3 regions of the Macrococcus brunensis genome follow, and region 3 is predicted to be linked to each of the others. Evidence: riboswitches for the same ligand, from Rfam matches in the RefSeq annotation. Region 3 holds a riboswitch; each other region holds the start of a gene.
The links. A riboswitch is a leader RNA that binds a small molecule or an ion and turns the genes downstream of it on or off. The one in region 3 is predicted to bind S-adenosylmethionine.
Positions count from the first base shown of each region.

Region 1: another riboswitch for S-adenosylmethionine. It lies ahead of MGG13_RS10060 (M20 family metallopeptidase); the one in region 3 lies ahead of MGG13_RS01765 (O-acetylhomoserine aminocarboxypropyltransferase/cysteine synthase family protein).
Region 2: another riboswitch for S-adenosylmethionine. It lies ahead of MGG13_RS03440 (methionine ABC transporter ATP-binding protein); the one in region 3 lies ahead of MGG13_RS01765 (O-acetylhomoserine aminocarboxypropyltransferase/cysteine synthase family protein).

Region 1 covers NZ_CP092179.1:1,888,250-1,899,176, reverse strand. Annotated here, with positions in the region: gene MGG13_RS10075 (GrpB family protein) at 1-526, shown strand, start outside; gene MGG13_RS10070 (response regulator transcription factor) at 601-1,263, shown strand; gene MGG13_RS10065 (sensor histidine kinase) at 1,260-2,921, shown strand; SAM riboswitch class I at 2,965-3,061, shown strand; gene MGG13_RS10060 (M20 family metallopeptidase) at 3,128-4,297, shown strand; gene ldmS (L-aspartate--L-methionine ligase LdmS) at 4,301-5,476, shown strand; gene coaW (type II pantothenate kinase) at 5,510-6,322, opposite strand; gene MGG13_RS10045 (GNAT family N-acetyltransferase) at 6,465-7,268, shown strand; gene rpoE (DNA-directed RNA polymerase subunit delta) at 7,360-7,875, shown strand; gene MGG13_RS10035 (CTP synthase) at 8,021-9,616, shown strand; gene MGG13_RS10030 (DUF2529 family protein) at 9,656-10,156, opposite strand; gene MGG13_RS10025 (response regulator) at 10,247-10,588, shown strand; gene fdaB (class IIb fructose-bisphosphate aldolase FdaB) at 10,665-10,927, shown strand, end outside.
Region 2 covers NZ_CP092179.1:634,399-645,325, reverse strand. Annotated here, with positions in the region: gene sufB (Fe-S cluster assembly protein SufB) at 1-365, opposite strand, end outside; gene sufU (Fe-S cluster assembly sulfur transfer protein SufU) at 378-812, opposite strand; gene MGG13_RS03465 (cysteine desulfurase) at 802-2,037, opposite strand; gene sufD (Fe-S cluster assembly protein SufD) at 2,056-3,351, opposite strand; gene sufC (Fe-S cluster assembly ATPase SufC) at 3,364-4,137, opposite strand; gene MGG13_RS03450 (MetQ/NlpA family ABC transporter substrate-binding protein) at 4,345-5,166, opposite strand; gene MGG13_RS03445 (methionine ABC transporter permease) at 5,192-5,887, opposite strand; gene MGG13_RS03440 (methionine ABC transporter ATP-binding protein) at 5,880-6,905, opposite strand; SAM riboswitch class I at 6,973-7,073, opposite strand; gene MGG13_RS03435 (thioredoxin family protein) at 7,110-7,409, opposite strand; gene MGG13_RS03430 (toprim domain-containing protein) at 7,369-7,752, opposite strand; gene gcvH (glycine cleavage system protein GcvH) at 7,823-8,203, opposite strand; gene MGG13_RS03420 (Spx/MgsR family RNA polymerase-binding regulatory protein) at 8,271-8,624, opposite strand; gene MGG13_RS03415 (thioredoxin family protein) at 8,760-9,083, shown strand; gene MGG13_RS03410 (nitroreductase family protein) at 9,109-9,648, opposite strand; gene aroD (type I 3-dehydroquinate dehydratase) at 9,716-10,441, opposite strand; gene MGG13_RS03400 (M23 family metallopeptidase) at 10,538-10,927, opposite strand, start outside.
Region 3 covers NZ_CP092179.1:324,415-335,341, reverse strand. Annotated here, with positions in the region: gene MGG13_RS01775 (peptide-methionine (S)-S-oxide reductase) at 1-359, opposite strand, end outside; gene MGG13_RS01770 (5-methyltetrahydropteroyltriglutamate--homocysteine S-methyltransferase) at 428-1,570, opposite strand; SAM riboswitch class I at 2,060-2,155, shown strand; gene MGG13_RS01765 (O-acetylhomoserine aminocarboxypropyltransferase/cysteine synthase family protein) at 2,219-3,493, shown strand; gene MGG13_RS01760 (homoserine O-acetyltransferase/O-succinyltransferase family protein) at 3,494-4,357, shown strand; gene MGG13_RS01755 (NADH:flavin oxidoreductase/NADH oxidase family protein) at 4,398-5,606, opposite strand; gene MGG13_RS01750 (PH domain-containing protein) at 5,817-6,107, shown strand; gene MGG13_RS01745 (S66 family peptidase) at 6,163-7,191, opposite strand; gene MGG13_RS01740 (heavy metal translocating P-type ATPase) at 7,262-9,649, opposite strand; gene MGG13_RS01735 (metal-sensing transcriptional repressor) at 9,650-9,949, opposite strand; gene MGG13_RS01730 (GNAT family N-acetyltransferase) at 10,036-10,527, opposite strand; gene MGG13_RS01725 (alpha/beta hydrolase) at 10,530-10,927, opposite strand, start outside.

The sequences.
Region 1 (10,927 bases), 560 kb from region 3:
GAGAAAAGTAGAAGTGATGCCTTATGATAGTATCTGGCAGCATTTATATTTAGAAGAAAAAAAGAAGATGGAAGCGATCTTCAAAGAGCTGCTGGTCTCGATTCATCATATCGGCTCAACAGCAGTTCCTGGACTGGCGGCCAAACCAGTCTTGGATATCATGATTGTCGTCAAAGACATTGTGCAGGTAGATGATGTAAATGACAGCTTAATGGAAATCGGATATGAGCCAAAGGGTGAGAATGGGATCAAGGGGCGACGCTATTTTCAGAAAGGCGGAGATATGCGTACGCATCATCTTCATGTCTATGCAGAAGGAGATATGAATATTACACGTCATCTTGTTTTCAGAGATTATCTTAGAACGTTTAGTGGCGAGGCGGAGCGATATGGGCATTTAAAATTAGAACTCGCAAAATTATATCCATCTGATATCGAATCCTATATCAACGGCAAGAATATTTTTGTGCAGGTAATGGAAATAAAAGCAATGGACTGGTATAACTTGCAGCATCCAGTATCTTAAAGTTTTCTTAAACTTTCAAGTAAGCCTTGAAGAGTAGACGCTTACATGCTATAAAGACGTAAAGGGGTGGTTTGATGGTCAGTGTGTTAATCGTAGAAGATGAAGTAGAAATTGCTGAGATGATTAAGTTTATTCTGCAGCGGGAAGGTTATGAGACTATTGATCTCGTCCATACGTTTCAGGATGCCTGCAAGCAGTCTCTGCATTACGATGCTTATATACTGGACATCAATCTGCCGGACGGTAAAGGTTATGACCTGGCTGAACGTATTCGTCGTCAGTCAGATGCACCCATTTTATATGTTTCAGCGAATGTAACAGACGAAGATAAACTCACCGGCTTTGCAACAGGGGCAGATGATTATATCACCAAACCATTTAATCCGCTGATTCTCGCTGCAAGAGTGAAGGCGAATATTGATCGTTACTTGAGGGCGAAGCAGCCTATTGATTTCTTTTTTGATGAGCGTACCGCTGAGCTGACAGTTAAAGATAAAGTCTATCATCTGTCGGGGAAACAATATCTTCTCATGCAGTATTTATTTGAAAATCAGAATAAAGTGCTGACAAAAGAAGAGATTTACGAGGCAGTCTGGGATAACCAGTTCATCGATGAGAATACAGTGATGGTACATATCAGGAAACTACGAGAAAAAATTGAAGAAGTACCGAGTGACCCTGTCAGACTTCTCACAGTCAGAAGTGTCGGTTACATCTTGAAAGTGGAACACAATTGAAGACAACGGCGCGCAAATTCACCTGGAAATTTATCGGCTATTTTTCATTATTCTATGTGTTGATCAATTTACTTCTTCTTTTATTGATTGTTTTTTTTATCGTTCGTTCATCGAGTAACATGACAAGCGGAACACTGCAGGCGCAGTCTACAGATACGATACAGAGTCTTATCGACATCAGCAATGAAAAAAATATTACGATTCAGCAAGAACTCTCACAGGCACTGAAAGACCAGGATGGCATGCTTCTCATACGTAATAGTCACGGTGATATCATCAAATCCTTCAATAATCATGAAAAAATCCATACACTCAGCTGGTATTATCTGCAGGGAGTCACGACATGGTCACTGACCGAACAATACCAGGCGGTGCTGATCAACCGCCAGCCGCTGGTTAAAGCCGCTGAATTATTTGATTTAGAAGAGACCGTGGCACTTCATCGCTACATGGATGAACATAATCTGTCGCTTTTTAAGCAGAATATGGAAAAAGATAAACTGATTAAACTCTACGGCAGCTTTAACACTAAAGACGTCGAAGAGAACTGGTTCAAGGATCTCAATAATGATAACTTCAATAAGTATGTGCTGCAGGAAACGATGCATGATGATGATTACTATTTATTTGTAGCAGAAAATCAGAATGCTCGGGACAAAAGAATTATTTTAGCAGAGAACGGTATTTTTATGGATAAAGATTATATGGCCTTTGCTTTAAACTTCCTGCTCTGGTATCTTATTTATTCTTCACTTATTTTCGGGCTGATACTGGCACTCGCTTATTATGTGAGCCGCAACTTTGCACGACCTCTTATCCATTTTGTTGACTGGCTGAGTCAGTTGAGCAGAGGCATCTACCGCGTCCCTGACAATAAGCATATCTACAGAAGGGACCGCATGCGCAGAAAGTACCGGATGTACACCTCTGTAGATGAATCCATCCGTGAATTGACAGAGAAGCTGGATAACGACCGGACTTATCAGAACCGTGTTGCAACGCTGCGTGATGAATGGGTATCAGGTATCACTCATGACTTTAAGACGCCGCTCAGTTCCATTTATGGCTATAGCAAACTCTTAAACAGCGATCTTGACATCAGTTGCGAAGACCGTCAGAAGTTTGCTGAAATCATTGAAGACAAAGCCCTTTATATCGATTCACTGTTAAAAGATTTAAATATGACTTACCAGCTGAAGAATGATCATTTTGAATTTAATAAACAGACGGTCAATGTCGGCGAATATATTCAGCAGTTTATTGACTCGTTCAATCATCCGAATCTGCATGCCGTCAATCAGCTCAATCAGAATGTTAAGCTTGATAAAGAACGCATGAATCGGGTACTGATGAATATCGTCTCTAATGCTTTTGTCTATAATGATGATATTGAAGTCTGGATCAATTCATTTGCTGATGGTAATGATATTGTCATTGAGATCGGCGACAATGGCAAAGGCATCCCGCAGGAAGAGATACCCTATATATTCAATCGCTATTACCGCGGGACGAATACGACAGCCAATAATGAAGGTTCTGGTTTAGGTCTGGCAGTCGCTAAACAGATTGTCGAAAACCATAACGGGCAGATCAGTGTCCATAGTTCAATAGCAGGTACAAAATTCCAGATTAGGCTGCCTCGAGAACTAAATGATTGACGAAACAATCAGAAAACTATATAGTAATCATTAAATAATTCCATACTTATCAAGAAGGATCGAGGGATAGGCCCGATGACATCCAGCAACCTACCGTTTGGCAAGGTGCTAAGTCCTACAGCATAGCTGACAGATAAGATTGCAGAGACATTCCTTATCTTGGAATGTCTCTTTTGTTAAGTGTACGGAAATAAAGGAGCTTTTTTATGGAACAATATGAAAACCGCATTTTAGAATATATTAATCAACATAAAGAAAGTATAATTGAGCTGAGTCATGCGATACATGCAAGACCTGAACTGGGCAACGAAGAGTTCTTCGCGTCAGCGGAGTTATCAAAGCTTCTTGAGGATAACGAGTTTCACCTTGAGCGGGATATCGCAGGTCATGCGACCGGCTTCATTGCGACTTATGCCAGTTCTAAACCAGGTCCTACTATCGCTTTTCTCGCAGAATACGATGCACTCCCTGAACTCGGGCATGCATGTGGACATAATATTATCGGTACAAGCAGTGTGCTCGCTGCCCTCAGTCTGAAGACAGTGATTGACGATATAGGCGGTACTATCAAAGTGTTTGGTTCACCTGCTGAAGAAGGCGGAGTCAATGGTAGCGCGAAAGCAAGTTATGTTAAGGAAGGTCTCTTTGATGATAGTGATGTGGCCCTGATGGTTCACCCTGGCCATGAATCATATCGCACAGTACCGACACTAGCAGTTGATGTCTTTGAGGTGGAGTTCTTCGGCAAGAGCGCACATGCCTCTGAAAGTGCGTTCAACGGCATTAATGCACTGGATATGATGATCAGCTTTTTCAACGGTATTGCACAGCTGAGACAGCATATCAAACCGCGTGATAAAGTCCATGGTGTTATTCTGGACGGGGGTGCAAGTGCAAATATTATCCCGGACTATACGAAAGCACGTCTCTATACACGGGCATTGACACGTGAGCAGCTCAATGGTTTGACTGACAGAGTAGAAGAGATTGCGCACGGTGCTGCTCGTATGGCCGGTGGAACTGCCAAACTGAATCGCATTCAGAATGGAGTGGACGAATTCATTGTGAACGACCGTCTGGATGATTTATTTGAACGCCATGCGAAGAAGCATAATGAACCTATTGAGCATGATGATTTTGGTTTCGGTTCGACTGATACGGGTAATGTGAGTCATGTCATTCCTACCATTCATCCTCATTTGAAAATGGGACCTTCAACTCTTGTCGGTCATACACCGGCATTCAGAGAAGCAGCGGCAAGCCCGGGAGGCGACCATGCCCTTCTGCAAGGTGCACGTATTATGGCGACAATGGCTGTTGAACTGATTACTAAACCTGAAGTTTTAAATCAAATCAAGCAACTACATAAGGAGTAACGAATGAATAACTTTTTATCTAAACGCCCGCTGACTATGCATCAGCTTTATGGCAATCATGTTGTATTTACATCTCGTCCTTCATACGAAAAAAATCCTTGGCTGACAACGGAAGAACATCAGGCCAATATGCTGACGGCAAGGGAATTACTGATAGCGGATATACCGGTGATTCTTCATGAAGCAACGGTTGGAGAAAAGACGAAAACGTTATTGGAAGCAGCAGGTATTGAACTGCCGTCCAATTATCGTACGTTTAAAGATGCGGATAGTTATCATCAGCGGTTGAGAGAAGCAGAAGAAGCGGGAGAGAAGATTTTCTTCCAATATACACATAATGAGGACTACGTGAAACCGTCTACGTACTATGTGAATAAAGATTTATTTGTAGCGCTTAATAATAAAATGAAGCTGTCAGACTGGACGAAAGGCAAATTCCTGCCAAAACGCGACGTGGTACCTGTCAGCAAGCTTGAAGAAACACTCGAAACTTGGCAGTATCCATACGTCATCAAGCCGGGTGATGACCATCCGACTGCAGGTGGTTATGGCGTAATGATCTGCTATAACGACCAGGATCGTGAGAAAGCACTCAGCCGTATTCAGGAAGCAGAAACAGATTCAGACTTCATCATTGAAGATTACATCAAGACAGAACAGAACTATTGTGTGCAGTACGCCTATAGTGATGCAACAGGGCTTCAGTATATCGGTGCTTCAATTCAGGATACGAATGAATATGGCAAGTACCGCGGCAACACAACAGCTCATCATGTACCTGAACAAGTGATTGCGGCTGGCCGTGAGATCATGGAGAACGGCGTCGCTGAAGGCTATCGTGGTATTGCAGGATTTGATCTCCTCGTCGATGATAAAGGTGCTGTCTATGCGATTGATCTGAACTTCAGACAGAATGGTTCGACCTCTATGCTGATTATGGACGAATTGTTGGAAGGCGATTATGAGAAATTCTTCGGTGCATACGCGAAAGTTACAAATGAGGATTTCTACGCCCGGATTTTAGAAGAAGTAAAGGCAGGACGACTGTTCCCGCTTGCTTATTACGATGGTGATTATTTTGAGGGACAGACTGTACCTTCAAGATTTGTTGGCATCTGGCATGGCGAAAAACAAGATGTAGAAAAGCATGACCAGGCTTTTGTAGAATTCAACCGATAAAAATAAGACAGACCGCTGACTCAGCGGCCTGTCTTATTTTTCTTCCATTAATTTTAAAGTGCCGAGTGCACCTGAATATTCGCCGTTCTCGATGAAATAAGGTTTAAAGCCGCGCAGTACCGTATAGTTCATAACAACTTTTTTCAGCAGTTCATTGCTTAGGAACGATGAACCGATGTAAACGACGTACTCAGCGCCGAATTCTCTTGCGGCATGGATGGAAACAGTCGTCACGGTTTCACCGACGGCACCGATAGCAGCTGCCAGTTTATCAGCATCAGTGTACTGGACCGTATCTTTTGTATGCAGCACACGGCCGAAGTTTGCCGCTGTCAGTTCACCCGGAATAGGGGTCTTATCACCTTTATAGATATGTTTAACTTTGAGGTCGATGTCATCACGGTCACCTTTTGCGGCCAGTGCAGTCAAAGTCTCGTAATCTGCTTCCCCGGTCAACAGGTAGCCAAGCCCTTGAATCATACCACCGCCAGCACCAGTACCACCCGCGCGCTCCTGCACTTCTCCTTTAACGTGGTGAATAGAAGTGCCTGTTCCGACATTGGTGAAAATATAATTTTCAAGAGGATGATTCAGCTGTTCAAGAAACGTCTGAATACCTTTAAATGTGGCATCAAATTCAATGCTCTGAAAAGCATCTTGTGGAATAAGGCTCTGGAGATAAGTCGCTTTTCCGCCTGTCAATGCGACTTCAGCATCCGGATATTGTTGCAGCAACTCTGCAACTGTCTCGACTTCTGTAGATAAATACTTCGAAAAAGTACGCTCGCCGTTCTCTTCTTTAACAATTTTAATCAGTGTCCCACCAGCATCTATACCGAATTTCATTTTAAAACCTCTTCTTTTTTGGTTACCATGATACAACTTGCAGCGTGACTTGTAAATTAAGTTCATGATTTAGTATGATGCAGTGCAGTGAAAAAGGGGTATAATCTAAAAAAAAGGTGAATAACGCTGGAGGTTGTGGATTATGGAATTCAATGGATCACAGATTAATATCGTGCAGTATAGCGCAGATTACAGAGAGCAGTTAGAAGCATTCGAGCTGGAAGAGCGTCAGATGATTTATTCTTCTCTGCCGATTCAAGTGCTGGAGGAAGGACTGATGGATCACAATAGACGTCCATGCGTCGTTTTAAATAAAGAAGATCAAGTAGTAGGCTTCTTTGTTCTTCATCAGTATTATCAGCATGAAGGATATGAAACGCCGATTAATGCGGTCTATGTCAGAAGCTTATCTATCAACTCTAAATATCAGGGACATGGTTACGGTACTGAAATCATGATGAATATTCCTGATTATGTACAGCAGGTTTTCCCTGACTTTGAACATCTTTATTTAGTGGTTGATGCAGAGAACCAGGCAGCATGGAATTTATATGAACGCGCAGGCTTCCTGCACTTAGCAACAAATCCTGAGGGACCCATCGGTAAAGAGCGTCTATACTATCTTGATTTATCAGGTCAATATGTTTCTAAATTGCGTCTGATCAAGCAGGATGATACTGTTCTACTTGATAAGGACGGCACTAATGTAGGACAGATTAAGCTGTCAGTGGACGGCAAGGCTGTTCGTATTGAAGAGTTTCAGCCTGCTGATGATGAAGTGCGAGAAAGCGCACTTAGACAACTGGCGACTTATGTCAGAAAACATTATCCTGAAGCGGATCGCATTTTAGTGGATACTGATCAGCCGGACCCTTATTTGAACGTTAATTTCGTGCAGGAAGATTCGGAGGCACCTGAACAGCTGATGAAGCTGATCAAGTATTAAAGAGAAATATTTACTGGTAAATCATGATTATTCTTGTTATGATTTAGGGTGAATAAAAATCGACTGCCTGACGTGAAAGGACGAATTAATAATGAAAATCAGTGAATATACTAAAGAAATGATGAACGAACATTCTTTCATCGATATGGCTTATCTTTATCTCTTAGAAAAAGGGAAGGATCAAGGCTTGTACGATATCATCGATGAATTCAAAAAAATCGGTGATTATAAAGATGAAGAAATTGAAACACGCGTGGTTCAGTTCTATACAGATTTAAATACAGATGGCCGTTTCCTCTCTACAGGAGAAAATATCTGGGGTCTTCGTGACTGGTATTCTGTCGACGATATCGAAGAAAAAATTGCACCGACTGTTCAGAAGTTTGAAGTGCTTGATGATGACGATGAAGATGACGCTAATATCGCGCTTCTTGGTGAAGAAGAAGTCGACGATGAGCTGGATGTTGTCGTAGAAGACGGCAGCGATGAAGAAAACCTTGAAGATCCTGAAGATGAAGATGTTGAAGATGAACTCGATCAAGCGGGTCTAGTCGTTGAAGAAGACGACGATGATTTTGAAGAAGACGAAGAAGAGGAAGAACTCTAATTTCTCTTTTAAGATGATTGACTTATCTTCTAAAAATGATTATTATTTTACTTGGGCTCCTTTAAATAGGACAACGTATAAAATTTACGCTCCCTTTGCGCTTGCAAAAGGAGCGTTTTTTATTTTTTAATTTCAGGAGGTTTATATGACTAAATTTATTTTTGTAACAGGTGGCGTTGTATCTTCACTTGGTAAAGGGATTACTGCTGCGAGCTTAGGGCGTCTGCTTAAAAACCGTGGCTTAAACGTAACGATTCAGAAATTTGATCCTTATTTAAATGTCGATCCAGGTACGATGAGTCCTTATCAGCACGGTGAAGTATTCGTGACGGATGACGGCGCTGAAACCGATCTTGACTTAGGTCACTATGAGCGTTTCATCGATATTAACTTGAATCAGTATTCTAACGTCACAGCGGGTAAAGTCTACTCTCACGTTCTGAAAAAAGAGCGTCGTGGCGACTATTTAGGCGGCACTGTTCAGGTGATTCCGCATATCACGAATGAAATCAAGGCACGTCTGCTCAAAGCGGGCGAAAGCACTCATGCTGATGTCGTTATCACTGAAATCGGTGGTACAACAGGTGATATTGAGTCATTACCATTTCTTGAATCAATCCGTCAGATCAAAAGTGATCTCGGTCGTGAGAACGTCATGTATATTCACTGTACGCTTCTTCCTTACATTAAAGCGGCAGGCGAAATGAAGACAAAACCAACACAGCACAGCGTAAAAGAACTGCGTGGTCTGGGTATTCAGCCTGACATAATCGTTGTACGTACAGAATACGAAATGACACAGGATCTGCGTGATAAAATCGCTTTATTCTGTGATATCGATAAAAATTCAGTCATTGAGTGCCGCGACGCGGACACACTTTATCAGATTCCACTGGCGCTGAAAGAACAGAAGATGGATGACATCGTTGTTAAACGTCTAGGCTTACAGGCTGACGAGGAAGCGGAACTGACAGAATGGACACAGCTTCTTGATACAGTCCGCAATCTGGATGGTAAAACAAGAATCGCGCTTGTCGGTAAATATGTGGCGCTGCAGGATGCTTACTTATCTGTAGTAGAAGCACTTAAACATGCAGGTTACCAGTTCGGTAAAGACGTGGAGATCAAATGGCTGAATTCTGAAGAACTGAACGTCTCTAACTTTAAAGAAGAATTAAAAGACGTTGACGGTATCTTAGTACCAGGCGGTTTCGGTGAACGCGGAATTGAAGGAAAAATTCTTGCGACGCAGTATGCGCGTGAAAACAATATTCCATTCTTCGGTATCTGTTTAGGTATGCAGCTTGCAACCGTTGAATTTGCACGTAATGTGGTCGGTTTAAAAGATGCGCATTCATCAGAACTTGATCCAAACACACCTTATCCAGTCATCTCATTATTACCTGACCAGAAAGATGTAGTGGACCTCGGCGGAACGCTCCGTCTCGGCCTCTATCCTTGTCAGCTGACTGAAGGAACAAAAGCGCATGCAGCCTACGGTGAACCATTAGTAGAAGAACGCCACCGTCATCGTTATGAGTTCAATAACGAATTCCGTGGTCGTCTTGAAGAAAAAGGTTTGGTCTTCTCAGGAACATCACCTGATGGCCGTCTAGTTGAGATTATCGAAATTCCGGAACATAAATGGTTTGTTGCCTGTCAGTTCCACCCTGAATTCTTATCTCGTCCTACTCGTCCACAGCCGTTATTCAGAGATTTCATTGAAGCGACAATCAAATAGTAGAAAAGTGCTATCTGCAGTACAGCAGATAGCACTTTTTTATGCGTTCTCGTCATCTATCATTTCTTTAATAGTGGCATAGAGAATGTAATAAATATAATTCATCGCCATCATATGAGGGGTGATGATACGGCTGAAGTCTTCAGTCGGCACAAGCGCGCGCGGTGTCGAAAGGTCGATGAAGTTCATACTACTGATGCGTTCGTCTTTATTACAGATGAGAACGTAGTCAATATCCTGCTGGTCAAGGTCTGCGATGTATTCAATGACAGCATCATCGTAAGCATCAGCCATGAGCAGAACTCTGTCTGTTTTATCGATGACCGATTCTGTAATCAGTTTTTCTGAATCCGGCAGCCGTTCGGCACTGCTGGTCGCAAATTCCTCGAAATATTTAAGGTCTCCGAATCCTTTTACATAAACTTTGCCTTCACCTAGAATAGCTTGTGCAAGCAGACGTGCTGCGATGTCGATCTCTGTCTCCTGGTTGTTGATTTTCTGAAAGACACCATTCAGCTGTGTATTGAAAATCTTAATCATGATGAATCCTTCCTTTTCCTGAATAATATCGCACATATATAGTACAATCTTAGTATAAAAAGGAGGACGATTACAATCATGAGGATTCTGGTGATTGATGATGAAGCCAATATTCGCCTATTGCTGAAGGAAATATTTTCATTGAGTGGTTATACAGTTGATGAAGCTGAAAACGGACTTGTAGCGCTTACAATGGTGAAGGACAAGCAATATAACCTTATATTGATGGATAAAAGAATGCCGGTAATGAACGGAGAAGAAGCACTCAGTGAAATCAAAAAACTGACGGACACACCTGTCTACGTCGTTTCTGCATTTCAGTCTGCTGAAGAAGTTGAAAAACTCTATCAGCTAGGTGCAACGGGTATACTGACGAAGCCTTTTGTCATGAAAGATGTACTGGAGATTGCTGAGCAATTTGCAGATGCTTAATATTATGCAATCATTTCTGGTCTTTGATATACTGAAGTTATAAAAGTTGTGCATAGCACATAAGGAGGATATTTTCATGCCATTAGTTTCTATGAAAGAAATGTTAATCCAAGCAAAAGAAGGCGGTTATGCAGTAGGTCAGTATAACTTGAACAACCTTGAGTTCACTCAAGCTATCTTAGGTGCTTCTCAAGAAGAAAATGCACCAGTCATTCTTGGAGTATCTGAAGGCGCAGGAAAATATATGGGCGGTTTCTATACTGTTGTTAAAATGGTTGAAGGTTTAATGAAAGACATGAACATTACTGTTCCTGTAGCGATTCATTTAGACCACGGTTC
Region 2 (10,927 bases), 310 kb from region 3:
TGTGCAGAGACACCTGCAAGATATTTCTGTTCTGCTTCAGGAATCCCTAATTTATCAAACGTCTGTTTGATTTCTTCAGGTACTTCATCCCAAGAACGTTCTGTATGTTCTGATGGTTTAACATAGTAAGTGATTTCATCAAAGTTCAGCTCTGATAAATCGCCGCCCCACATCGGCATCGGCATTTTGTAGAACTGTTTTAAAGATTTTAAACGGAAGTTGAGCATCCATTCAGGTTCTTCTTTCATTTTAGAGATTTCACGCACGATTTCTTCTGTCAGACCACGTTCTGAACGGAAAATCGATACATCTTTATCATGGAAACCATATTTGTAATCGCCCACATCTGGTGCTTTTTTAGCCATTTGGTTCACTCCTTATTCTTCTTCTTTTGTTCCTTTTTCAAGTGCTTTCCAGGCAAGAGTGGCACATTTAATTCGCGCAGGGAACTTTGCGACACCTGATAATGCTTCGATGTCACCCATTTCCTCTGTAATTTCATAATCGTTGCCAAGCATCATCTGACTGAATTCATGCCCCATTGCTAATGCTTCACTGATGGTATGACCTTTAATCGTCTCGGTCATCATTGAAGCGCTGGACATTGAAATAGAACATCCTTCGCCGTCAAACTTTGCATCTTTGATAATATCGCCTTCCACGTCAAGCGTCAGACGAATGCGGTCTCCACAAGTCGGGTTGTTCATATCAATCGTCAGTGAACCATCTTCAATAACCCCTTTATTACGAGGATTTTTGTAATGATCCATGATCACTGAGCGATAAAGTTGATCTAAATTGTTAAAACTCATAGCTGAAAAACTCCTTTGTTTTTTTCAGGCTATCCACTAGCAGGTCAATTTCTTCTTTCGTGTTGTAAATATAAAAACTTGCACGTGCAGTAGAAGACTGATTCAGCCATTTCATAAGAGGCTGTGCACAGTGATGGCCTGCACGGATAGCGATGCCATCAGAATCAAGTGCTGTCGCAAGGTCATGAGGATGAACGCCTGCAAGGTTGAAAGTAATCAACCCTGCACGCTTATCTGGACCAGGCCCATAGATTTCAAGTCCTTCAATCTCAGACATTTTGTCATAGGCATAAGAAGTCAGTTCATGTTCATATTTCAGAACTTCATCCAGACCAATTGATTCCAAATAGTCGATTGCTGCATGTAAACCGATTGCTTCAGCAATCAAAGGTGTTCCTGCTTCAAATTTAGTCGGCAGTTCGGTCCACGTTGAGTCCTGCAGACCTACGAAGTCAATCATATCGCCGCCGTATTCAATCGGTTCCATTTTGTTCAGTAATGACTTACGTCCGTATAAGACGCCAATACCTGTAGGACCGACCATTTTGTGGCCACTGAATGCATAGAAGTCAACATCTAAATCCTGCACATCTACTGTCATATGAGGGACAGCCTGAGCACCGTCTGAGACCATAATAGCGCCTTTATCATGTGCGAGTTTAGCAATCGCTTTAATGTTATTGATAGTACCGAGCACATTAGACACATGCGCAACAGAGACAATTTTAGTTCGGTCTGTAATCGTCGCTTCAACGTCACGTAAATCAAGTGTGCCGTCTTCCTGCATCGGAATATATTTTAAGACGGCTTTACGTCGTTTAGCAAGCTGCTGCCATGGTACAAGATTCGCATGGTGCTCCATCTGTGTAATAACGATTTCGTCGCCTTCTTCAACCACCATATCACCATAGCTATGTGCGACTGTGTTGATCGCTGTCGTCGTGCCACGAGTGAAGATGACTTCTTCAAAATACTGTGCATTGATGAAACGGCGGGCCGCTTCACGTGCACCTTCGTATCCATCTGTTGCACGTGTGCCGAGTGTGTGAACACCGCGGTGAACGTTCGCATTTTCATGATTGTAATACTGGTTGATTCTATCAATGACCTGCACCGGCTTCTGACTAGTCGCCGATGAGTCAAGATAGACGAGCGGTTGTCCATTCACTGTTTCATTCAAGATTGGAAAATCCGCTTTAACTTTATTAATATCGAATGGTGCCATTAGATCAGGACCTTTCTGTTATTTAATCGCTACTTTCTGCTCGATAACATCTGTCAGCTGACGACGTACCGCTTCAATCGGTAATTCATTAACAACCGGTGCTAAGAAACCGTGAATCACTAAACGCTCTGCTTCTGCTTGAGAGATACCGCGGCTCATAAGATAAAAGAGCTGCATAGGATCCACGCGTCCTGCTGATGCTGCGTGTCCTGCTGTTACATCATCTTCATCGATCAACAGGATTGGGTTCGCATCCCCGCGTGATTTCTCTGATAACATGAGTACACGAGATTCCTGCTGAGCATCTGCTTTAGTTGCACCATGTTTGATATAACCGATACCATTAAAGATTGATGATGCGGCATCTTTCATGACACCGTGCTTCAGAATATGACCGACAGAGTTTTTACCATATTGAATAATCTGAGTGGTAAAGTTCAGTTTCTGTTCACCGCGACCGACTACAACAGTTTTTAAGTTACTTGTTGAGTTATCACCCATTAAGTAAGTCGTATTATCGTTGATTGTGTCACCGTCGTTCATCAGACCAAGTGACCAGTCAATCGTTGCATCTTTATGTGCAATACCGCGACGGATAACATGTCCAGTAAAGCCTTTCGCTAAGAAATCAACCGTGCCGTAAGTGATTTTAGCATTATCATTCGCGATAACTTCAGAAATCACGTTCAGTTGTCCAGCTGCTTCTTCTACTGTTGATAAATAGTTCTCGACATAAGTCACTTCAGAACCTGTATCCGCTACAATCAGTAAATGGTTGAAAAGGTTCGCTTCTTTATCATCATGTAAGACAACCATCTGAATGGGTGACTCAATGACCACATTTTTAGGTACGTAGATGAAGAGTCCACCGTTCAGCAGTGCTGCATGAAGAGCCGTTAAACGATGTTCATCGACTTTAACGCCTTCAGTCATGAAGTACTTCTGAACAAGTTCAGAGTGCTCTGCCATCGCAGAATGAATGTCTTTAATGATGACACCCTGCTCTGCTAATTTGTCGTCTACTTTTAGGAAAGCAGGCGTGTTGTTATGTTGAACGTACAGGTTTTCTACCGCTTCAACATCAATGATTGATTTCACTTCTTCTGGCAGAGCGTCTGTCCCGTCAAAAGTATCGCTATCTGTTGCGTGGTAAGTCACGTCAAAATTCCAGCGGTCCAGTCTCGTTTTATCAGGTTTAGGCATATCGATAGAATCTAAACGGTTAAACGCATCTTCACGAATAGCCGTCATCCATGAAGGTTCATTTTTTGATTGTGATAAACCTTTGATTTGTTCTAAGTTGATGTCACTCATTTCAGTTCCTCCTTATTCAGCTGCTTCATCCTGAATGTTTAATTCTTGTTTGATCCAGTCATAACCTTCTGCTTCAAGACGCTGAGCAAGTTCTTCTCCGCCTGACTTAACGACGCGACCTTGCATCATCACGTGTACGAAGTCTGGTGAGATGTAGTTCAGAAGACGTTGATAGTGAGTGATGATCAAGCAACCGAAGTTTTCGCCGCGCATTTCATTGATTCCTTTTGATACGACTTTAAGCGCATCGATATCGAGTCCTGAGTCAATTTCATCTAAGATAGCAAATTTAGGTTCTAACATCATTAATTGAAGAATTTCGTTACGTTTTTTCTCCCCGCCAGAGAATCCTTCATTTAAGTAACGTGTTGCCATATCAGGGTCCATTTCAAGGAATTCCATCTGTTTATCCATTTTTTTAATGAACTGCATTAAGTTGATTTCCTGACCTTCTTCACGACGAGAGTTAATCGCTGAACGTAAGAAGTCTGCATTTGTCACACCTGAGATTTCAGATGGATATTGCATCGCAAGGAAAAGACCTGCCTGCGCACGTTCATCTACTTCCATTTCAAGAACATTTTCGCCATCAAGTAAGACTTCGCCTTGAGTGACTTCATATTTTGGATGACCCATGATCGCTGATGATAGAGTTGATTTACCTGTACCATTTGGTCCCATGATAGCGTGAACTTCACCTTGTTTGATTGTTAAGTTTACACCTTTTAAAATCTCTTTTCCTTCGATTGAAACGTGTAAATCTTTAATCTCTAATACTGATGCCATTTGTGTACCCTCCACGAATTATAATTATTTTAAACTCTTAATAGTTTATAATGATTTTAATTTACAGTCAAAGACTCTTAAATTCATTTACTCAATTATTATAACGTAAATAGAATGATTGTTAAATGGATTGAGACCATTTCATTGAGAATCGTGGTGGAGTGATTGAAAATAAAAAACACTCAGCACAAGGCTGAGTGTTAACTATTAGTTTGCAGCAATAACTGCACCTTTATATTTCTCATCAATAAATTTCTTAACGTCATCAGATTGAAGGGCTTTGACAAGTGCTTTGATTTTAGCATCGTCTTTATGACCTTTCTGTACAGCGATTAAGTTAGCATATGGTGAGTCTTTATCTTCAAGTGCGATAGAATCTTTAACCGGGTTCAGTTTGTTATCAAGAGCGAAGTTAGAGTTGATGATGACCGCATCTCCTTCACCATTGTTAAATGATTTCGGTAAGAATTCAGCTGCCTGCTTGTTGTTGAATTTCAGATTCTTTTTGTTTTCAGCGATATCTTTGAATGTCGCTTTAACCGGGTCTGTTCCTTCTTTTAATTTAATTAAGCCTGCTTTAGTGAAGAATGATAAGAAACGACCTTCTTCAGCTGGGTTGTTTGATACGAAAATTTCAGCGCCATCTGGTAATTCGTCTAATGATTTATACTTTTTAGAGTATACAGCCATCGGTTCGATGTGCACGTTACCAGCTGATTCTAATTTGTAGCCTTTTTCTTTTGTTTCAGTATCTAAGTATGGTGTGTGCTGGAAGAAGTTAGCATCTAATTCACCATCATTTAACAGGCGGTTAGGTGTTGTGTAGTCGTTGATGATCTTGATATCAAGCTTGTAGCCTTCTTTTTCAAGGATTGGTTTAACTTGTTCAAGCAGTTCTGCGTGAGGGGCTGGTGAAGCGCCTACTTTAATTGTTTTATCTTCTTTACCACTTTCCTTTGAGTCTGAACCACATGCTGTCAGAACAACAGCGAATAACAGAGTGAGTGCAAATACTAAAAATTTCTTCATCGTTTTTCTCCTTTGTTTTTTATATTTAACGTTTATCCGTGCGCTTCGCAAGGAAGTCACCGATAAACTGTATTGCAAAGACAATCAGCAGAATAAAGACAGTTGAGACTAAAATCACATCATTCTGACTGCGGGTAAAACCAACTAAATAAGCAAGGTTACCGAGTCCGCCTGCACCGATGACGCCGGCGATAGCCGTTGCACCGACAAGCGAAATCGTCGTGACAGTGATACCTGAAATAAGTGCAGGCATCGATTCACGAAGCAGTACTTTCCAGATCAATGTCCAGCGGCTTGCGCCCATCGCTTCTGCTGCTTCAATGACACCCTTATCGATTTCTTTCATACCGATTTCAACAAGACGAGCATAGAACGGTGCAGCACCGATGATCAAGGCTGGAAGTGCACCTTTAACCCCACTGATCGTGCCCATCAGGACATTTGTGAACGGGATGAGGAGCAGAATCAGGATAATAAACGGAATCGCCCGGAACAAGTTGACGAAAAATGCCATGATGTTATAGAAAATCTTAGCACCTTTTGATTTACTGCGTGACGCAAGGAATAACGCCGTTCCGATAATCAGACCAAATACAAACGTAAAGATGGCCGAGATAATCGTCATATAAAGAGTTTCATAGACTGCGACCCAGACATCCGGCCAGACCACATTTTCAAAGCTGAACATTTCTCTCAGCGTGTCCATCATTGTATTATCCACGTCTTTCCACCTCCGCTTCTACACCATGCACCTTTAACTCATCGAACATTCTCTCGACGTCTGCAGTCAGTGCAGGAACATGTACAATCAAATGGCCGAAAGAGCCGTTTTGCGTATGCTTGATGTTCCCTGCAAGTACATTCGCATCCAGATCGTATTTTCTGATCATACGACTGACAATCGGCTGCCCCGTAGAAGAACCGACAAACTTCAGTCGAAGGATTGCACCTGTCGGATAATGCGCCATGATTTCATCGATAGAGGCTTCGACTTCAGCATCTTTCAGATCGTCTTTGACAAAACGCTGCGTGACGCTGGATTGTGGGTTTTCAAACACCTGCATGACAGGTCCCTGTTCCACGACACGACCATTTTCCATGACAGCGACTTGATGACAGATTTTACGGATGACCTGCATCTCGTGCGTGATCAGAATAATGGTCAGGTTGAGCTGGCGATTGATGTTGACTAACAGATCCAGAATCTCGTCTGTCGTCTGCGGATCGAGTGCACTCGTCGCTTCATCACAGAGCAGGACAGTCGGGTTATTCGCAAGTGAACGGGCAATACCGACACGCTGCTTCTGTCCACCTGATAACTGAGAAGGATAAGCATTTTCACGTCCTTCAAGCCCCACCATACGAATCAGTTCATTGACACGTGCCGTACGCTCCGATTTAGAGACGCCGGCGATTTCAAGTGGAAATGAGATATTATCGAATACAGTACGTGACCAGAGCAGATTGAAATGCTGGAAAATCATACCGATCTTCTGTCTTTTCTTTCTAAGGTCAGTCGGACTGAGTTCTGCTATGTTATCGCCACCGACAACCACATCACCTGTCGTCGGTTTTTCAAGACCATTAAACATACGGATTAGCGTACTTTTACCTGCGCCTGAAAAACCAATGACACCATATATTTCACCTTCGTTGATCGTCAGATTGACATCATCAACGGCAGTAATCGTTCCTTTCTTCGTTGCAAACTGCTTAACTACTTGATTTAACGTAATCACTTACGTACCTCCTTTAAATGAATAAAGCGTCTTTCCCGTAAAGAGAAAGACGCAATGAGTTCATCGTCTCTCATCTTCTAAAGCTCATGCTTTATGTGAATTGGCACCATGTCATAAGACGGTTGCCGGGCTTCATAGGGCACATCCCTCCACCACTCTTGATAAGAGTTATATTCAATTGTTATACATATTAGACTACAATATTTAAATCGTCAATACTTTCCGAATAATTTCATAAATATTTGTGACAGATTCGAATCGGTAGACTGTCTCCACAACTTCATCATCTTTGACAATGAGAAGAACAGGGACACTTATCAACTGATAATTCTGCGCCAGAGACTCCGCAAAATTTAAATCTACTTTCATGATATTGACTTCAATCAGCTCTGGAATGATATCTATCATGCGCTCTGCAACTTTACAAGTGCCACAGAGCGGCGTGTAGCCGAATATCACATAATCACCAGACGGGGCTGAAGGCAAATACTCGCTGACTTTCATCTTCTACTTCCAGACCTTTCACTTCAAACTCATGTTTCATTAATTTTTTGGCAAGGTAATCAACAGGACAGCGGCCGACTTCACCATAAGTCGGATCGATATAGATATGCTTACATTCACTTAAATGACGTTTGAACCAGCTGCGAATGTTCTTTCCAGCTTTATCAGCATCGGTCATCACGTAGACATTATGACCTGTCAGTTCATCGAGCATTTCATCCATTTTACTGATTCCCATCGTGCCGTTCGTGCAAATAATATGTACAGGTTCAGATAAAACTTGTTGTAACTTTTTCTTGTCAGACTTGCCTTCCACAACTATGACTTTACTGATTACAGACATCTCATCACCTTTTCATATGCAATTATAAAAAAAATCCTTGATAAGAATCTTATCAAGGAAATTATAGCATTTAAGCGTTAATCATTTCATCATATTGAGCTTGATCAAGTAACTCATTTAATTCATCGTCACTTTCAGTCTCAACTTTGATCATCCAAGCATTTTCGTATGGAGATTCGTTAACGAATTCTGGAGAATCTTCAAGTTCGCTGTTTACTTCTACAACTTTACCACTAAGTGGAGCGTATAATTCAGATACTGTTTTAACAGATTCAACGCTACCGAAAGGTTGTCCTGCTGAAATTTCATCGCCAACTTCTGGAAGTTCAACGAATACGATGTCTCCAAGTTCTGATTGAGCGAAGTCAGTAATACCGATTGTTTTTACGTTTCCTTCTGATTTTACCCATTCGTGATCTTTAGAATATTTTAAGCCTTCAATAGTTGCCACAAAAATCCCCTCCTAATAATGATTACACTCTAATAATGACATAGCATGACGGGTTATTCAACTTTTTTTATAGCCAAATCTGACGATATTGTTCTTCCTTGAATCCAAGTGTTATCTGCTTCCCGTTAGTCGCAAGGGGTCTTTTAACAAGCATACCGTCCGATGCAAGCAGATTTAATTTTTCTTCCAGTGATAACGTTTCCAATGTTTCTTTTAATTCAAGCTCTCGGAACTTGGCGCCCTGACGATTGAATAACTGATCGACATCAACACCTGTATCGTCAACCAACTTCTTGAATTCAGCAGCAGTCGGTGTCAGTTCAACAATATTGACCGGTTCAAAACTGACACCATGCTCCTGAAGAAATTGAGCTGCTTTTCTACATGTTGAACAATTAGGTAACTGATAAAATTTTAGCATCGTCTTCCTCCATACAGTAAGATAAAACAATAGTACCAATATTTTGACAATAGAACAAATGCTTCTTAAGCTCATCGTTTATTTTTTGAGTGATGATGGTATATACTAAATACAAATACAAAAAGGAGCATGACTATGAGAACAATAAGTCAATATGCAGAATTCGAAGAGATTATTAACCAGGATGAACAGATTATCGTAAAATTCTTTGCTGACTGGTGCCCGGATTGTTCAAGAATGGATTACTGGATTGATCCAATCGTTGATGAGTACCACGATATTACATGGTATAAAATTAACCGCGACCAAGTACCTGAAGCAGCTACAGAAAATGATGTCATGGGCATTCCAAGCCTTTTGATCTTTAAGAATGGCGTAAAACAAGCGCACCTGCACTCAGCCAATGCGAAGACACCTGAAGAAGTTAAAGCATTCTTAGCAGAACATATCGAAAAATAAAAGCCGGCTATGCCGGCTTTTTTCATTAGAACTCACTGATTAAGTTACTGTTTTTACGTGGCTTGTCTTCCAGTTGCTCAGGCAGTTCTGTCAAATACACTAATCCATAGATCATTTCATCATCATGAATGCCAAGCGCTGCATTAAACTTAGGCTCAAACATACTGGCCGGTGTCTTGATACAGCTGCCGATTCCTGCGTCAAAGAGCAGTAACGATAATGTCTGCATATAGCCCCCGATAGCGAGCACGTCTTCAAGGCGCTGTTTCTGTCTGCGGTCTACCGGACCTGCAATAATGAGTATACCACCGAGCTTTTGAGCCATCGCCGTAAAAGCCTGTCCTTTTTCATTATCATTTTTAAAGTTGACTTCAGCAAAGAGTCGCCCATATTCTGATAAGCGGTCTTTTTTCACCCATATAATGCGCCATGGTTCACGCATACCATGGTTAGGCGCATAAGCTGACAGCTCAATCGCCTGCTGAATCTGTGCATCCTCAAAATAACTATCTTGCTCAAATTTCTTGATACTTCTTCTATTGATAATAAAGTCTTGAATAGACATGAGAAAAGCCCTCCCCTAGTTGATAACTATTATCAATTATAGAGAAGGGCTATTATTTTGTAAATGCTTACTGATAAATCTCCATCAGTGCTTTCAGCTGCTGAACATGAAGCTGTCCCGGAGCTGCTTCCTGACCGATATGGCCATAAGTCAGGGCAGAGCCAAATGCGCCTCCTGCCAAACGGCTGAGTTTGCCTTGTTCACCCATCGCTATTCCGACGATGTGATGATCAGAGTCTTGCTTTGTTTCGTAGACAGCTGTCAGAAGCTTAAGGACATCTCGCCCGTCTTCAGGCATGACCGCAAGCTTACTGTAATCCACATTCAGCTGCTGCATATGCTGATAAAGAGCTTTCATTTCCTTTAAGCTAGGGGTGTGATCCATCTCGTGATGAGAAACCAGCACCTGAATACCTTTGTCATGCGCCAGTTCAATCAGTTCGTTACGTAAATCTTCATACAGGAAAAGTTCGATATCAATAATATCGATACCACCCGCTTCAATAATGGAACGATTGAGTGCGTAGTATTCATTAGGTTCGAGCTCGCCTTTACCCCCCTGGCCATGTGTGCGATAAGTAAAGATGATAGGCAGATTACTGAATTTCTCTTTTAATGTTTGCAAGTCTTCCAGATAATCTGAAGTCTCTTCTCCGCCACATAAATCCGCTCTATACTCGATAATGTCAATAAAGAGTTCATTATCTTCTACTTTTTTGTACAGGTCTTCCCACTGGTTCTTATCAGCGGATAAGGTCACCACTATTTTAGATTTCACATTCACTTTGTCCATAACGTTCCCTCCGTTCTCATTATAAATATATACCATTCAAATACATGAAGTAAACGAATAAAAGAGCTCTGAACTAAGTTCAGAGCTCTGATCATTTTATTGTTGATTGACATAGTTTGTCGGATCGACTGAGTACTCATTGCCGACCCCACCTGCCATGCGCTGGAAATGCAGATGCGGTGCAGTAGAATTACCTGTGCTGCCTGATAAACCGATCTGCTGCCCTGCAGAGACAGATTGTCCTGCAGAGACATTCAGTGAATTCATGTGCATGTACCACTGGTAATAATTGCTGTTCGCTTCTTTAATTGTAACCTGGTTACCACCACCGTAGTTACTCCAGCCCGCTTGAATAACCGTGCCGTCAGTCAGAGAGTAAACAGGTGTATTCACAGGCATATCATAGTCAACACCATAATGTGCCCCGCCGCCGTAATATTGACCGTATGGCTGCATTTTACTATAGCTCTTCAGCCAGCTGCTCGT
Region 3 (10,927 bases):
ACTTCAACAGCTATCCGGTCGCTGTCTCTTCTCTTCTTTATAAATGCAGCCGCCATCTCAAGATGCGTATTATCTTCACTATAGACACCTGTCCGGTACTTCTCTCCGACATCGATTCCCTGCTGATTGACACTGTAAGGATCAATAATCAGAAATAGATTTTCAAGCAGTGTCTCTACCGTTACTTCTTCAGGATTAAATATTGTCTTCACACACTCAGCATAGCCATCGTATGGTCCATCCAGTGTATCACTCGTTCCGTTTGCACGGCCCGCTTCTGTCGTGATAACACCCGGTATTGTTTTAATAAAAGCCTGTACCCCCCAAAGACAGCCGCCTGCCAGATAAATTATTTCCACGCACACCACTCCCTTATCAAAATTATACAGTAAACATAATAGAAGGGCACCTATAGATGCCCTCTGTCTTATTTCCCCGCTTCTGTAAAGTATTCTTCCGCAATCTCCTTAACCCATCTGAGTTTTGCCCACTGCTCTTCTTCTGACAGCAGATTACCTTCTTCTGTTGAAGCGAAGCCGCACTGTGGGCTGATGCTCAGTCGTTCGACAGGTACATACTTTGCTGCTTCATCAATACGTGCTTTGACCTCTTCCTTGTCTTCAAGAGCCGGAAACTTGGAGGTGATGAGCCCAAGGACTACGTGTTTACCACCAGTGACTTTCTCAAGGGGTTCAAAGCCGCCTGCACGTTCTGTATCATACTCAAGATAGTAAGCATGTACATCCTCCCTGCCGAACAGTTCTTCAGCTACTTTTGTATACGGTCCTTCACTTGCCCAGTCTGACTGATAATTTCCCCGGCAGACGTGTGTGTTGATGATAAGGTCACTCGGTGCCTGATGAATGACGCGGTTATTGATGTCAAGCAGTTCTGCTTTCAGTTCATCGAGCGGAATGGAAGTGCCGTTTCCTTCACCATGAATTTTTTTCGCTGTCTCCTCAGAAAGATGAATGCCCCACGAACAGTCATCCAGCTGCAGAACTTTGAGGCCTGCGTTATACAGATCATCAATCACCTGCTTATAAGTCTTGATAATATCTTCTTTCACTGCTTCTCGTGAATCGTAAATGGCTTCTACTGACTCCTTGACACCTGGGCGTGTCAGTTCAACGAGCAGCTGTGCAGGGGCCGGGATTGTCTGTCTAACGGTTACATGGCTGGATGCATGGTCCCGGACAAACTTGAAGTGTTCGACGAATGGATGATTCTCACCTGAAATCTTGCTGACAAATTTGATACTGTCTTTTCTCGTCTCAACATTATGGAACTGATAGCCCTGCTCCAGCAGCTGACGTTCGATCCCATTAAAGCCGAAGAAGAAATCCAGGTGCCAGTAACTTCTTCTGAACTCGCCGTCAGTCACTGTCGTATACCCTAATTCTTCTATCTTGCGAATCAGTGTGATGATTTCCTGATTCTCAACTTCAGTCAGCTGTTGCTGTGTGATTTCACCCTGTTCAAATTGACTGCGTGCTTTTTTCAGATTCTCCGGTCTCAGGAAGCTGCCTACATAATCAAATTTCGGTTGTACTGTCTTATCTGCTGTCATTGTTCATTCCTCCGTTATTTTTAATTGTCTCTGTACTGAGTTCTATATCTAAATTCAACATGTCATATTCCATAGCAAATTAAAAAACCCCACACTCCTTTACTTATTAGTAAAGGGTGAGGGGTTGCCCACGGTACCACCTTTATTCGCGCAGCCATCACTGACTGAGCCTCAGTAAGTACACAGAAGTATACTTTGACGTTGATAACGAGCGCCAACTCTCGGACATCACTTACTTGTTCACACTTTCAGCTTGCAGCAAAGAGGCCATTTTTCATCACAAGTCTTTTGCTTCATTTCACCTACAGAAGCTCGCTGTTGAAAAGAACTTGTCATTACTTTTTCTCTTTTTCGCTTTCAGAATATTAAATTAACGCTAGTATATAAAGACCATTCAGTCTTGTCAACAAGAAATCAGAAAATTTTATATTGTCAAAAAGCGATTGACATTCAATTGCTGACTGTATAAGATAGTGATTAATTAAATACTGCTTATCCAGAGTGGTGGAGGGACTGGCCCTACGAAACCCGGCAACCTTTTCAGTAAGGTGCTAATTCCAGCAGGAATATCCTGAGAGATGAGTCTGTGCGTATGCACTTATCCCCTCCTGGATAAGTGTATTTTCTATTTCAAGGAGGTTTTCAGTTATGACAAATTATCAGTTCGAAACTTTACAGCTACATGCCGGTCTACCTGAGAAAAATGATGCGAATGCTAGAGCACTGCCCATCTATCAGACGACTTCCTTCACTTTTGATGATACTGAGCATGCGGCTAATCTGTTCGGCTTAAAGGAAGCAGGGAATATCTACTCACGACTGACCAATCCGACGACAGCCGCTTTTGAAAGCCGTGTCGCTGCACTTGAAGGAGGGACTGCGGGACTTGCTGTTGCTTCAGGTATGGCAGCGGTCACCTACGCACTGCAGGCACTGGCAGAAAGCGGTGATCATATTGTCGCTTCAAGCAGTCTGTACGGTGGTACTCATACATTACTGACGCATACTTTTCGTAAATACGGTATCAACGTCTCGCTTGTTGATACTAAATGTCCTGAACAAGTTGAGGCTTCAATCCTGCCGCAGACAAAAGCAGTTTTCGTTGAGACTATCGGCAATCCTGAGGGGCATATTGAAGATATCGAGACTCTCGCTGCAATCGCCAAAAAACATGATATTCCACTCGTTGTAGATAATACATTCGCTTCGCCCTATCTTTGCAGACCATTTGATCATGGCGCTAATATCGTTGTCCATTCAGCGACCAAGTTTCTCGGCGGCCACGGGACATCTATCGGCGGTGTCATTGTAGAAGGTGGCAATTTCAACTGGGGCAATGGTAAATTCAAGGGACTGAGCGACCCTGATCCTTCCTACCATGGCCTGAAGTTCTACGAAACATTCGGTGACGTCGCCTTCACTGCGAAAATCAGAACGACTCTTCTGCGTGATACAGGCGCTGCGCTTTCACCATTCAATGCTTTCCTGCTGGCACAAGGGCTAGAGACCCTCTCACTCCGTGTGGAACGTCACGTTTCAAATGCAGAGAAAGTGGCAGCATTTCTGCAGCAGCATCCACAAGTTGAATGGGTCGACTATGCAGGTCTGTCAGGCAGTCCTTACTATGCACTGAAAGAGAAATATCTGCCAAAAGGTGCCGGCTCTATTTTCACGTTCGGCTTGAAAGGCGGCTATGAAGCCGGTCGTAAGTTTATCGAAGCGCTCGAGCTGTTTTCGCTGCTGGCCAATGTCGGTGATGCCAAGTCACTGATCATTCATCCAGCTTCAACAACTCATGCACAGCTCACTCCGGAGGAACAACTCGCAAGTGGCGTCAGACCTGAAACCATCCGTGTCTCTATCGGCATCGAGCATATTGATGACATCCTCCAAGACCTAGAGAAAGGCTTCAGTGCCGTTTAAATGACGATCACGCATACTAACTGCCATCCAGAAACACTGAGTGACCTGCAGCTGGATGAATCATCAGGGAATAATGGAGATATCCGCCTCTTAGTCATCAATCTGATGCCGAACAAACAACGTGCTGAACAGCAGCTGCTGCAGATATTTCACAGTCTCCCTGTCGATATCAGGGTCACGTTCGCTTATATCGATAACCCAGAGTCTGTTAATCCTGCTTATTATGCCTGCCAGTCTTATTATATACCGGCAGATAACGTCAATCCTGAGCAGTTTGATGGTCTGATTATCACAGGCGCACCCCTCGAACACCTTGATTACGAAGAAGTCCGTTATATCAGCACACTTCGTCGACTGACTGACCGGCTGCAGGCAATACCTTACCGTCTTTTTATATGCTGGGGGGCTCTCTTCGCGCTTCATCACTATTATGGCATCGAAAAAAAACTGCTGCCGCAGAAATTATCAGGTATCTATCCATATTATATAACCCAGGAGCATCCGCTGACAGAAGGCCTGGTGCCTTTCTATCAAGTGCCTCAGTCCAGACATGCTACTGTTGAACTGGATACTCAGTCAGAAGTCATAGTTCTGTCCTTTAATGATGAGCTGGGCCCTGATATCATCTCAACCTCTGATTCGCATGACACTTTTGTGCTCGGGCATCTGGAATACGACACTGACACACTGAAAGAAGAATATAGCCGGGACTCACAGAAAAATAATGCCTATATTCCCGCCCATTATTTCCCGGATAATCTACCCTTGAATCAACCCGTCAATCAGTGGTCACATCACGCCAGACAGTTTTATATGAACTGGCTCACCTTAATAGTGAAACATAAAAATGAGCAAACCGGATAAAAAAGACGCGCAAATTAACTTTGCGCGTCTTGTCATATGACTAGCGTCGTCTAGGTGATAAAGCAGCAGGGCCATGTGACCTGATCAGATGAAAAATCGGTGACCAGCCATTGGTATGCTTCAGTGGCGGCAGTCCTCGACCAAGACGGCTGATCTGCTGTTCATAATAAGTCAGGCCTGAGAAACCGCCGAGTGTCTGATCGAGTAACTTGATACCTGTTGTCAGACGTGGAAGCTCTATATCCCGATAAGTGCCGTTGGCCAGGCGATTGGGCAGATCCGGACGCAGCACGAGCGGTCTTGCGATACCGATCATGGCCACATCTGTCTGTGCAAGTGCATCTACCATACTTGTCTTCTTACGGAAGCCCCCGATGACTGCTATCGGGACATCAACTTCTTGACTGATTTTCTGTGCATAATCCAGAAAATAGACTTCACCGTCACTCATCATTTTCGGTTTCTCATAGTCCCCACCTGAAATTTCGACTAAATCAATACCGAGTTCTGCCATCTGTCTGATGACTGCAGTTGATTCTTCTTCAGTGAAACTGTCTTCCCTGAAGTCAGTAGAATTGATTTTCAGACTGATCGGATAATCTTTGCCAAGTGCAGCACGCATTCCCTCGTAGACTTCTACTAGAAACCGCATACGGTTCTCTAAAGTTCCGCCGTACTCATCTGTGCGCTGATTATCACGCGGTGAAAGAAACTGGCTCACTAGATAGCCATGTGCACCATGAATTTGTACACCTGTAAAACCTGCTTTCTTCGCTACTTCAGCAGTTGTGACAAAACGCTGCACAGTATCTTTGATTTCTTCTGTTGTCATCGCCCGTGGTGCATTGAAACCACTGCCGGCCGGTCCTGTAATCGGCACTGCACTTGGTGCCACAGGTTTCTTAGTCATCGACTTCGGACTTTGTTTACCCGGATGGTTAATCTGCATCCAGATATGACTGCCATCTTCAGTGCCGGCTTCTGCCCATTTCTTCAACATCTCTAAATGTCTTTCATCTTCAATGACGACATTACCCGGTTCTCCTAAATAGCGGCTGTCGACCATAACATTGCCGGTAAGCGACATACCGATACCGCCATGCGCCCAGCGACGATAGACATGAATGAGCTCTTCTGTAGGACCATAATCCTTTGTCCCAAGTGCCTCGCTCATCGCTCCTTTATAGAGACGATTCTTAATCGTAATCCCATTCTTCAATGTCAGGGGCTCAAATAACTGTTTTGTCATATCACTCACTCCTTTTGACTTAATTGTACCCGTTACGAGCTTGTAAGCAAACTGAACTGCACGCCTTGACATACAGTTACGATTATTCAGATATATTTTACCACTATGATTTTTAATTTTTATGGTAGTAATATTATTATCATGAATATGTTATAGTTAATTTACACTATGATATTAAATCTATATATTCTATCAAGGGAGGCATGTCTCATGAACTATGTAGGTCAATCTGTAAAAGCCAACTATATCAAAGGATTCGAAAGTATCGGCGGCAACTTACATTTCTACGATGACGGCTTTGAATTTAAACCACATGCACTTAATATCCAGAAGCACAATCCATTCATTTATTACAACGACATTTCATCTGTCTCTAAACGTAATACATTAGGTCTTGTTCCTAACGGGATTCTTGTAAGCACTAAAGACGGTACTGAGCATAAACTTGTGGTTTTCAATCGTCAACACATCATGCGTTTTCTTGATGAAGTTAGATCTTAACAGCAAATTGACCCAAACGGTGACTGTTTGGGTCAATTTGCTGTTAAGACTTTTTTTATCTGACTGCGGATTCAAGTACCTTAAATGTCAATGTTTCTGTATCTATCTCCGCCTGCAGACCATAAGGCAGTATGCATTTCGGCTCATTATGACCAAAGCTCGCGTTATAAAGAATAGGCAGATTTTCATGACCGTATTCCTGCATAATCTTCTGCCAGGATAGTTTGTATTCATCGTAGTAAACATTATTCTGCGGTTTACCGACTATCACACCATTCACGGCATCAAATATACCCATTGCAGCAAAAGAACGCAGCTCTTCTTCTAGTTCATGCGGCTTAATATAGACTTCTGAGGTCTCTACAAAAAAGATAGCCCCTTTAAACTGATCAACTGTCGGAAAGATGGATACACCTCTTAGTTTTGCCAGACTTTCCAGACAGCCACCGATTAAATGTCCCTGCACTTTACCGCTCCCGTTCAAAATTTCATAGCCACTATTTAACATTCTATCACGTGCTATAAATTGATTCTCCGGCTCCCATTTAAGTCCATACTGTCTCATCTGTGCTGCCGGCTTTATTTCTCCTATCACTTCACTACTGAACCAAGTCTTTTTAATGTTATCAACTGTATAATCATCCATCTCAACATTCTCCGCAAAATCAGTGAGGAGTGCCGGACCATAACTGCTTGAGATGCCTGCCTGGTAAAACATCAGATGCTGAACCGTTGTATCAGAATAACCTGAGAATACTTTCGGATTTTTTCTAAGAATGTCAAAATCGATATAAGGTAGCAATCTAATCGATTCATATCCACCGATTGCACAGATAATCCCTTTTACTTCTTTGTCCTGCAAAGCTTGGTGCAAGTCCTGTGCACGTTTTTCAGGATGCTGATAGAGATATTCAATTCCTTTCAATGCATGCGGCATTACTTTCACATGTAGTCCAAATACTTTCTCCAGCCGCTCAATCCCTTGTTCTGTCCGCCATCTGAGATTCTCCTCACCTGCCAAGCCGCTGGATAATGACACTAAAGCTACTGTATCCCCTTTTTTTAATTTTACCGGCTTGATCATCTTAACATCCCCTTTATTTGTTTCATTACATTATACAAAAAAACGCATGCTGTATCAGCACGCGTTGATATTATCTAATATTAATTGTTTTTAGTCTCAGCGCATTCGTCACAACACTGACTGAGGACAGCGCCATTGCAGCCCCTGCTATCCACGGTGCTAGCAGACCAAGTGCTGCTACCGGGATACCGAGCACATTATAACCGAATGCAAAGCCTAAGTTCTGCTTGATATTGCGAATCGTCGCATGGCTGATTTTAATTGCTTCTGGTATCAGTGTCAGTTCACCGCCCAGTATCGTTACATCTGCTGCTTCAATTGCCACTTCTGTCCCTGTACCGATAGCAATACCAATATCAGCTAATGCAAGGGCTGGTGCATCATTGATACCATCACCGACCATCGCGACTTTTCGTCCTGCTGCCTGCAGCTGCCTGATTTTCTCTGCCTTGTCTTCAGGTAGTACCTGAGCAATGACGTTATCAATACCGACAGACTGAGCAATGGCTTTCGCTGTGCGTTCGTTATCACCTGTCAGCATGATGACATCAATCCCCATGTCCTGCATGTCATGAATCGCAGCTGCAGCTGATGCTTTCACTGTATCCTGCACCGCAACGATGCCTCGGATCTGGCCATCAACCGCAATAAGCATAGCCGTCTTGCCTTGCTGTTCATAACGAGCCATCTCATCAACCACATGCGACACAGCAATATTTTGCTCTGCTATCAGTTTGCAGTTACCAATCAGGATACGATGTCCGTCAATCTGTGTTTCAATACCGTGACCCGGTATCGCTTCAAAATACTCCGGTTCTTTTAAAGCGAGCTGCTGTTCTTTTGCATAATCGACGATGGCTGTTGCCAAAGGGTGTTCAGACGCTTTTTCACTGGCTGCCAGGTACTGCAGGGTTTCAGTGTCACCTGTAAAGTCCGTCACTTCTGGTTTCCCTTTTGTCACCGTCCCTGTCTTGTCTAAGACAATCGTATCAATCGCATGTGTCCGTTCTAAATGTTCGCCGCCTTTAAAGAGGATACCTTGTTCAGCTGCACGGCCAGTACCGACCATAATCGAAGTCGGTGTAGCCAGTCCAAGTGCACAAGGGCAGGCAATCACAAGAACAGCGATGGCCGCAACAAGGGCGGGTTCAAATGAAGCAGGGGTCACAAACAGTATCCAGACCAGGAATGTCAGTACTGCAAGGCCGATGACAAGCGGGACGAAATAACCTGAGATCATATCTGCCATACGTTGAATCGGTGCTTTAGATCCCTGCGCCTGTTCAACGACTTTGACGATAGACTGCAGCGCCGTATCCCGACCTACTTTCGTCGCACGCATGGTTATATGCCCGTTCTTATTAAGGGTGGCACCTATCACTGTATCAGTGTCTGTTTTCTCTGCAGGAATCGATTCACCTGTCAGCATCGACTCATCAATCGCTGTGTATCCTTTAACAATCACACCGTCTACAGGTACTTTCTCACCCGGCTTAACAATGAGTGTGTCCCCCACTTTCACTGCTTCGACCGGCATCATCACTTCTTCATTATTACGGATGATTCTCGCTTCTTTGGCCTGCAGACTCAGCAGTGAAGATAATGCACGGGTGGTCTGTGATTTAGCGCGTGCTTCTAAATATTTCCCGAAGAGAATCAGTGTGATCAGTACGGTACTTGTCTCAAAATAGAGATGTGGTTGATACGCTGGCTGCCGAACAGTTTTCACGGCTTCATAGAGACTATAGAAAAAAGCAGCACTTGTGCCGAGTGCGACAAGTACATCCATATTTGCACCACCGCTTCTTAAGTTCTTATAGGCACCGACATAAAACTGCCAGCCGATAATGAACTGCACCGGCACTGCAAGCGCAAACTGAAACCACGGATTCATCATGATGTGTGGCAGATGAATGCCAAAAATGTGCGTCAGCATTGTCAGAAAGAGCGGTAAAGATAAAAGAGCCGAAATAATAAGTTTATATTTTTTCTTTTTCAGCGCCTCTTCTTTTTCATATGCTTTTTCTGCATTGCCTGATTTTGCTTTCGCATCATAACCGAGCTTCTGTATGCGCTGGATGATAGCTGCGTCATCCATATTACCCGGATAATATTCTACGACTGCACTTTCAGTCGTCAGATTGACCGTCGCTGATTTAATTTCCGGCTGTTTATTCAGGACTCTCTCAATACGGCTAGAACATGCGGTGCACGTCATACCCATGACATCAAATTCACTTTGTGTCGCTTTGACATGATAGCCCAGTTTCTCGACTCTCTCAGTCAAATCGTCCACCGTTACTTTGTCACTATCGTAATCAATGGCTGCCTGTTCAGTTGTCAGATTCACTTTGGCATCGACACCGTCCATTTTGTTCAGCACTTTCTCAATTCGTGTTGAACATGCGGCGCACGTCATGCCTTCAATAGGTAAGTTCACTTGTTTCATTATTGACACCTACTTTCCGAATTGTCGTAATACCTTCATCAGTTCATCTATGGATGCTTCTCCTTCACCTTTACGAATCGCATCTGCCACACAATGGTTCATATGACGTTCAGTCACTGAAAAACCGACTTGTTTGAGAGCCGACTCAATCGCACTGATCTGGATTAGAATATCGACGCAGTAACGATCCTCTTCTATCATCTTCTGGATACCGCGTACTTGTCCTTCAATACGTTTCAGTCGCTTCAGCATCTTGTCTTTTTCTTCTGTATTTCTTGGCGTTACAGCATGTTTATGCTCTGCAGTCATCTCAACACTCCTTTATACGGATGGGGGGTATATTTTTCTTCAAAAAAATATAAGATGGAACTTTTCTACAGTTCCATCTTATACCCCTATGTGGTATATGTCAAATCAGATGTCTTGCTGCGCTTCTTCATCGTATACCCCGGGTAACGGGGACCTTGGATAGCATCTCCCAGTTCAAACCCTTCCTTGAGATAAAGTTCCTTCGCACCTGGATTCGGTTCATCAACGATTAGCGTGATGTATTCTATCTCCGCATAATGAGTTCTCACAAAATCCGGCAGGGCTTTTAAAGCCGCTGTTGCGTATCCTTGCCTGGCATAATCAGGCGCCACAGCAAATGAACGTATATAAATACTATGACAGACATTAAACTTCTCTTTATATTCGCTGTCCGTGTCGAGGACAAAGAAAACAACTGCATTTTCCCTGTCAAACCCGAACACCGGTTTTCTTGATGGCATTTTCTCTGCTTCTTTAACATTCAGCTGAGGTGACTTGACGAAGCGTAACTGTTCATCTGTCAGCTGAAATGACTGGAGTGTCTGTGACATAGTTTCATCATAAAATTCGAGCTGCATGATTATTTCTCAAGCCAGATAGATTGAATCACTTCTGCAAAACCTGCCGGCTTCTGCACATAGCCTAAATGTCCGCCTGGAATGTCGATGATGTTAATGCCCAGTTCCTTAGAAATATAGGCATTGACGTCCTGCGGAAATGAACCTTTAGAATCTGTGCCGTTCAGTAAAGTAATCTTATCTAAATATGGACGGAATTCATCTAGATTGATATCAGACGTTGTATATTGTCTGATTTCGTATTTAAACCAGTTCTGCATTTCAGTGAAACGCTGCTCGTCTACGCCACCTTCTCCTGGTTCAGCTGCTTTTTTCATACCTTCTGCATCAATAGCTGCGACATTGAGTGTTTCACTGAATAACTTCATCGCTTGCGGCATCCCTTCTGTTAGCGCAAGAT